3 regions of the Streptomyces sp. NPDC090798 genome follow, and region 2 is predicted to be linked to each of the others. Evidence: riboswitches for the same ligand, from Rfam matches in the RefSeq annotation. Region 2 holds a riboswitch; each other region holds the start of a gene.
What was found. Region 2 has a riboswitch for thiamine pyrophosphate ahead of thiO (glycine oxidase ThiO). Riboswitches for the same ligand answer to the same signal wherever they lie in the genome.
Positions count from the first base shown of each region.

Region 1: another riboswitch for thiamine pyrophosphate. It lies ahead of thiC (phosphomethylpyrimidine synthase ThiC); the one in region 2 lies ahead of thiO (glycine oxidase ThiO).
Region 3: another riboswitch for thiamine pyrophosphate. It lies ahead of ACIQTP_RS21610 (thiamine ABC transporter substrate binding subunit); the one in region 2 lies ahead of thiO (glycine oxidase ThiO).

Region 1 covers NZ_JBIVXA010000015.1:99,757-102,017, forward strand. The annotation lists gene thiC (phosphomethylpyrimidine synthase ThiC) at 1-1,062, opposite strand, end outside; TPP riboswitch at 1,055-1,232, opposite strand; gene ACIQTP_RS29710 (YibE/F family protein) at 1,304-2,261, shown strand, end outside.
Region 2 covers NZ_JBIVXA010000008.1:84,263-86,523, reverse strand. The annotation lists gene thiO (glycine oxidase ThiO) at 1-911, opposite strand, end outside; TPP riboswitch at 909-1,020, opposite strand; gene ACIQTP_RS19060 (NAD(P)/FAD-dependent oxidoreductase) at 1,156-2,261, shown strand, end outside.
Region 3 covers NZ_JBIVXA010000009.1:254,559-256,819, forward strand. The annotation lists gene rlmN (23S rRNA (adenine(2503)-C(2))-methyltransferase RlmN) at 1-850, shown strand, start outside; TPP riboswitch at 990-1,108, shown strand; gene ACIQTP_RS21610 (thiamine ABC transporter substrate binding subunit) at 1,191-2,261, shown strand, end outside; gene ACIQTP_RS21615 (ABC transporter permease) at 2,240-2,261, shown strand, end outside.

The DNA.
Region 1 (2,261 bases), on a different contig from region 2:
GAGGATCTCGCAGAGTTCCTCGAAGTTCTCGTAGAGGAACGATTCCTTGTGGTGCGCGAGGCACCAGGCCGCCATGATCGAGCCGCCGCGCGAGACGATGCCGGTCTTGCGGTTGGCGGTGAGCGGCACGTACGGCAGTCGCACGCCCGCGTGGACCGTCATGTAGTCCACGCCCTGCTCGGCCTGCTCGATGACCGTGTCCTTGTAGATCTCCCAGGTCAGCTCCTCGGCGCGGCCGTCCACCTTCTCCAGAGCCTGGTAGAGCGGCACCGTGCCGATGGGGACGGGGGAGTTGCGCAGGACCCATTCCCGCGTGGTGTGGATATTGCGGCCGGTGGACAGGTCCATGACCGTGTCCGCGCCCCAGCGGGTCGCCCAGGTCATCTTCTCGACCTCCTCCTCGATGGAGGAGGTGACGGCGGAGTTGCCGATGTTGGCGTTGACCTTCACCAGGAACCGCTTGCCGATGATCATCGGCTCGATCTCCGGGTGGTTGACGTTCGCGGGCAGCACGGCGCGACCGGCGGCGATCTCCTCGCGTACAACCTCGGGGTCGACGTTCTCGCGGACCGCCACGAACTCCATCTCGGGCGTGATCTCGCCCCGCCGGGCGTACGCGAGCTGCGTGACCGCCTCTCCGGGACGACCTCGGCGCGGCTGGCGCGGCCGACCCGGGAAGACCGCGTCGAGGTTGCGCAGGCCCCCTCGCGGCGAGGTGTGCTTGATTCCGTCGTCCTCGGGACGGACGGGACGGCCCGCGTACTCCTCGGTGTCACCGCGGGCGATGATCCAGTTCTCGCGCAGTGGCGCGAGGCCCCTGCGTACGTCGGTGTCGACGATCGGATCGGTGTACGGGCCGGAGGTGTCGTACAGCGTGACCGACTGCCCGTTGGTGAGGTGCACTTGACGGACCGGCACCCGCAGATCGGGGCGCGAACCCCCGACGTATCCCTTGTGCCAGCCGATGGACTTCCCGGCCTCCCGCGGCTGTTCGCCCTCGGGCGCGGCAGGCGCCCCGTCCATCTGGCTGGAGGCAGGCGTGCGTACGTCCTTGTTGGTCATGAGACCTACTCCCTACGCCGGCATTACCCGGTAACAGGTTCGGCGGTCGACGCAGCGGATTCCGTCTGCCGACGTCCCTCGTGAAACATCACTCGTTCCACGTGAAACATCGCTAAGACGGAGGTCAGCGCCCTCTCAGCCCGGTGCTCCGAGCTCCCGCGTGTGCAAAGGTGACTCCACGCTAGCGTCATATCTGGCGCGGTGAACAGAGGGCCCTCGCCGTTCTTGCGATGATCGGTCGGTGACCACAACGCAGCAGCCCCCGTTCCCGCCGTCCGAGCCGCCGCGCCGACGCGGTCCCGGAGACGGCTATGGACCGCGCTCCGGAGACGGCCGCGGATACGGGCCGGGCGGTGGCCCCGGTCCCGGTCCAGGGGGCGGGCACGGGCACGGGCCGGGCGAGGGACACGGGCACGGCCCCGGGGACGGACACGGACATGGGTCTGGGTCTGGGGACGGCCCTGGGAATGGAGGTGGGCCGGGGAATGGGCACGGCCCTGGGGACGGGCACGGATCTGGGCACTCGCACAGTCACAGCCATGGGCCCGCCACACCCGTCTCCAAGCATCTGCGCAAGGTCATCGCGGCCATTCTGATCCCCTTCGCCGCCGCGGTCGTTGTGGGTCTCGCGGTGCTCTGGCCCGGTGGCGCCCCTTCCCACGAGCGCACCGGCGTCGGCTTCGACCGGCAGACCCAGCAGGCCACGGTCACCAAGGTCGACAAGGTCAGCTGCAAGTCCGTGAACGCGTCGGGGGAGACCCCGACCGGCGACACGTCCACCGCCGAGGGCTCCTCCGCGCAGCAACAGGCGACGGGCGACTGCAAAAAGGCGACGATCCGGATCGACACCGGCAAGGACAAGGGCCGTACGTTCACGGAGATCATCCAGCCTGACCAGTCACGGCAGTTGCACGAGGGCGAGAAGGTCGTGGCCGCGTACGAGCCCTCCGCGCCCAGGGACCTGCAGTACTCGGTAACCGATGTGAACCGGAAGTTCCCGATGGCGCTGCTCGCCGGGATCTTCGCACTGGCCGTCGTGGTGGTGGGCCGGATGCGCGGTGTCATGGCGCTGGTCGCACTGGCCATCAGCTTCCTGATCCTGACCTTCTTCATCCTGCCCGCGATCCTGCAGGGCTCGAATCCACTGGTCGTGGCCGTGGTCGGGGCGAGCGCCATCATGCTGATCGCGCTCTACATGT
Region 2 (2,261 bases):
CCGCCCGCGGTCACCGTCGTGTCCCAGCCCAGCTCCTCGCTGGTGGCGCCCACGACGAGCTCGCCGTTCTCCCGCGGCACCAGATAGACGTGGCTGCCGCGCACCACGGCCCGCACGGTCCGGCTCAGGAACGGCGCGTACCGCTTCGGCACGGTCAGCCGCAGCACCTGACCCTTCACGGGCCGTACGGGCGGCAGTACGGCGGCGGGCACGCCCGGGAGCTTCCCGCTGAGGCTCCCGGCGGCGAGCACCACCTGCCCCGCCGCCAGCTGTTCACCGCCCGTCGTGACGACCCCGGCGGCCCGGTCCCGTACGACGGTCAAACGCTCCGCCCACGTCCGGTGGAACTCCACTCCGGCCCGCTCGCACGCCGTGACCAGGGCCTTCGCGAGCCGGCGCGGGTCGATCTGGTGGTCGCCGTCGACCCGCAGCCCGCCGCGCACGCCCGGCGCGAGCATCGGCTCCAGACGGCGGCACTCCCGGCCGCTGAGCCACTCCGATTCAAGCCCCGAGCGGTGTTGCAGGGCATGCAGTTCACGCAGGTGGGCGCGGTCGTCGGCGTCCAGCGCGACGGCCAGCGTGCCGCACCGGCGGTAGCCGAGGTCCTGGCCGCTCGCCTCGGTGAGTTCGGCGGCGAAGTCGGGATAGCGGCGCGCGGAGGCGAGGTTCAGGCCCAGCAGGGTCTGCTCGCCGTAGTGCAGCTCGGTGACGGCGGCGAGCATTCCGGCGGCCACCCGTGCCGCCCCGCCGCCCGGCTCGGGGTCCGCGACCGCGACGGTGAACCCGCGCTGCGCGGCCCGCCAGGCGGTCACGAGACCGATGATCCCGCCCCCGATGACGAGGACGTCCGACGCACGTGCGTCCGATGACGGCGCATCCGAGGAACGTGCAGGTGTACGCGTAGGCGACATGGGCTTCCAGCCCCTCCCTTCGCCGGCATGACCCGGATCAGGTTCGTACGGTCGGAGGCCGCCAGCCTCCCTCTCAGCCCGGTGCGTCCGGGCTCCCGCGAGTGCTTTACGTGAGCCACCCTAGCCCGCTGCCGTATGTCTCAGTAAGGGAGCCTCCGTCGGACGCGGGCGCGACGAACGTTGTGGAACAGGTCACTGCGCACGTCCCCTGACTGACAGATTGTCAGTTGTCTATGGTGATCAGGTGAGCGAGCAGACGCGGGCACAGGTGCGGGCGCAGGGGCGTACGGCACGGCGGGTCGTCATCGTGGGCGCGGGCATGGCCGGCGTGCAGACGGCGGTCGCCCTGCGGGAACAGGGTTTCACCGGGGACGTGACGCTGATCGGCGCCGAGCCGCACCAGCCGTACGACCGGCCACCCCTGTCCAAGGCGGTGCTGCTCGGCAAGGCCGAGGGCTCCGCCTTCGACATCGACTTCGAGGCGCTCGGCATCGAACTGCGGCTCGGCTGCGAGGCGCTGGGCCTGCGCCCCGCAGACCACGAGCTGGACACCGAGACAGGACCGGTGCCCTACGACGTCCTGGTCCTCGCGACCGGCGCGGAACCGATCCAGCTGCCCGGCGCGCAGGGCGTCCCCGGCGTCCATCTGCTGCGGACCCTGGACGACGCCGAGCGACTGCGCCCCGTGCTCGCCCAGCAGCACGACATCGTGGTCGTCGGGGCGGGCTGGATCGGTGCGGAGTTCGCGACGGCGGCGCGTGAGGCCGGGTGCGCGGTCACGGTCGTCGAGGCGGCCGACCGGCCGCTGGCCGGCGCGTTGCCCGCGGAGGTCGCGGCGCCGATGGCCGCCTGGTACGCGGACAGCGGCGCCTCGCTGCGCACCCACGCGCGCGTGGAGCGCGTCGAGCCCGGCGCGGTGGTGCTGGACGACGGCACGCGGGTGCCGGCGGGCGCCGTGGTCGTCGGCATCGGCGCGCGCCCCGCCACCGCCTGGCTGGCCGGCTCCGGCATCGAGCTCGGCGCCCACCGGGAGGTGGTCGCCGACAACCACCTGCGCACCTCCGTCCCGGACGTCTACGCGGTCGGCGACTGCGCCTCCTTCCCGTCGGGCCGCTACGAGGAGCGCCTCCTCGTCCACCACTGGGACAACGCCCTCCAGGCGCCGCGCACGGTCGCGGCGAACATCATCGGCGAGGCCCCGGCGGCGTACGACCCGGTCCCGTACTTCTGGTCCGAGCAGTTCGGCCGCTTCGTCCAGTACGTCGGCCATCACGCCCCCGCCGATACGACCATCTGGCGGGGCGACCCGTCGGGCGCGGCCTGGACGGTCTGCTGGCTCCGCGAGAGCCG
Region 3 (2,261 bases), on a different contig from region 2:
GCATCTGTCGACCGACCAGGACACCACCCGCAAGACCCTATGGCGCCTGTTCGACGGCACGCTCGTCGAGTCCGTGCTGATGCGCTACCCGGACCGGGTGACCATGTGCATCAGCTCGCAGGCGGGCTGCGGGATGAACTGCCCGTTCTGCGCCACCGGACAGGCCGGGCTGGACCGGAACCTGTCCACGGGCGAGATCGTGCACCAGATCGTGGACGGGATGCGGGCCCTGCGGGACGGCGAGATCCCGGGCGGCCCGGCGCGGCTGAGCAACATCGTCTTCATGGGCATGGGCGAGCCGCTCGCCAACTACAAGCGGGTCGTGGGCGCCATCCGCGCGCTCACCGACCCCGAGCCGGACGGGCTCGGGCTCTCGCAGCGCGGGATCACCGTGTCGACGGTCGGGCTGGTGCCCGCCATCCACCGGTTCTCCGACGAGGGCTTCAAGTGCCGCCTCGCCATCTCGCTGCACGCCCCTGACGACGAACTGCGCGACACCCTCGTCCCCGTCAACACGCGGTGGAAGGTGCGCGAGGTGCTGGACGCCGGCTGGGAGTACGCGGCCAAGTCCGGGCGCCGCCTGTCCATCGAGTACGCCCTCATCCGGGACATCAACGACCAGGCATGGCGTGGTGACCGGCTCGGGCGGCTGCTCAGGGGCAAGCCCGTGCACGTCAACCTCATCCCGCTGAACCCGACGCCGGGTTCGAAGTGGACCGCCTCGCGGCCCGAGGACGAGAAGGCGTTCGTCGAGGCGATCGCGGCTCACGGGGTGCCGGTGACCGTCCGCGACACCCGGGGCCAGGAGATCGACGGGGCATGCGGACAGCTGGCCGCGACCGAGCGATAGTCTGATCGGCGGCAGTGCCTGGCAGTGCCTTTTCAGCCGGCGCCGGTCAGCGCGGGTCAACTCCGGCCAGCGTCGGCCAGTGCCCGGACACTGTCAGTCAGTGCGGTTAGCAGTTGCAGTTTCATATTCCGACATCTTCATATTCCGACAGGGGAGCGCCACAGCGCTGAGAGTGCGGTAGCCGGAGCACCGGTGGGCCGCAGACCCTCTGAACCTTGCCCAGGTCATTCTGGGTAGGAAGTTCGGGCATCACTCAAGCTGTTGCGCCCTGCCCGGGAACCTTCCGAGGATCCCGGGCAGGGCCGCGTCTCTTCCTGGTCATCCCAGGAGGAATTCAGTGATAACCAAGAGGACGACCACGGCCTTCGTCATCGGGCTGGGCCTCGTCACGCTGTCCGCGTGCGGGTCCTCCGACAGCGGCGGCGCCGGGGACTCCAAGACCGTCACGCTCGTCAGCCACAACTCGTGGGCCGTGTCGAAGAGCGTGCTGCGGGACTTCGAGAAGCAGTCCGGTTACAAGGTCAGGGTCCTCAAGGACGGCGACGCCGGGCAGGCCGTCAACAAGGCCATCCTCACCAAGGACAATCCGCAGGGCGACGTCTTCTTCGGCGTCGACAACACCCTGCTGTCCCGTGCGCTCGACAACGGGCTGTTCCAGCCGTACGAGGCCAAGGGCTCCGACCAGATAGTCCAGCAGTACCGGATCGACCAGGACAAGCACCGGGTCACGCCCATCGACTCCGGTGACATCTGTGTCAACTACGACAAGGCCTACTTCAGCGAGCACAAGCTGGCCCCGCCGAGCTCCTTCGACGACCTGATCAAGCCCGCGTACAAGAGCCTCCTCGTCACCGAGAACGCGTCCACGTCCTCGCCCGGCCTCGGCTTCCTGCTCGGGACCGCCGCGAAGTACGGCGACGAGGGCTGGCAGGACTACTGGAAGAAGCTCAAGGCCAACGGCGTGAAGGTGGTCGACGGCTGGGAGCAGGCCTACAACGACGAATTCTCCGGGTCCGCGGGCGGGAAGAAGGCCAAGGCCGACCGGCCGCTGGTCGTCTCGTACGCCTCCTCCCCGCCCGCCGAGGTGATCTACGCCGACCCCCAGCCGAAGACCGCGCCGACCGGGGTCGCGAGCGGCACCTGCTTCCGCCAGGTCGAGTACGCGGGGCTGCTGAGCAACGCGAAGAACACCAAGGGCGGCAAGGCGCTCCTCGACTTCCTCATCAGCTTCAGGTTCCAGGAGGACATGCCGCTGAACATGTTCGTGTACCCGGTCCGTGAGACCGCCGAGGTGCCCCAGGTGTTCGTGAAGTTCGGCCCGCAGGCCGAGCACCCCGAGACCCTGGCCCCCGCCAAGATCGCTGACAATCGTGACCGGTGGGTCAAGTCGTGGACCTCGCTCGTACTGAAG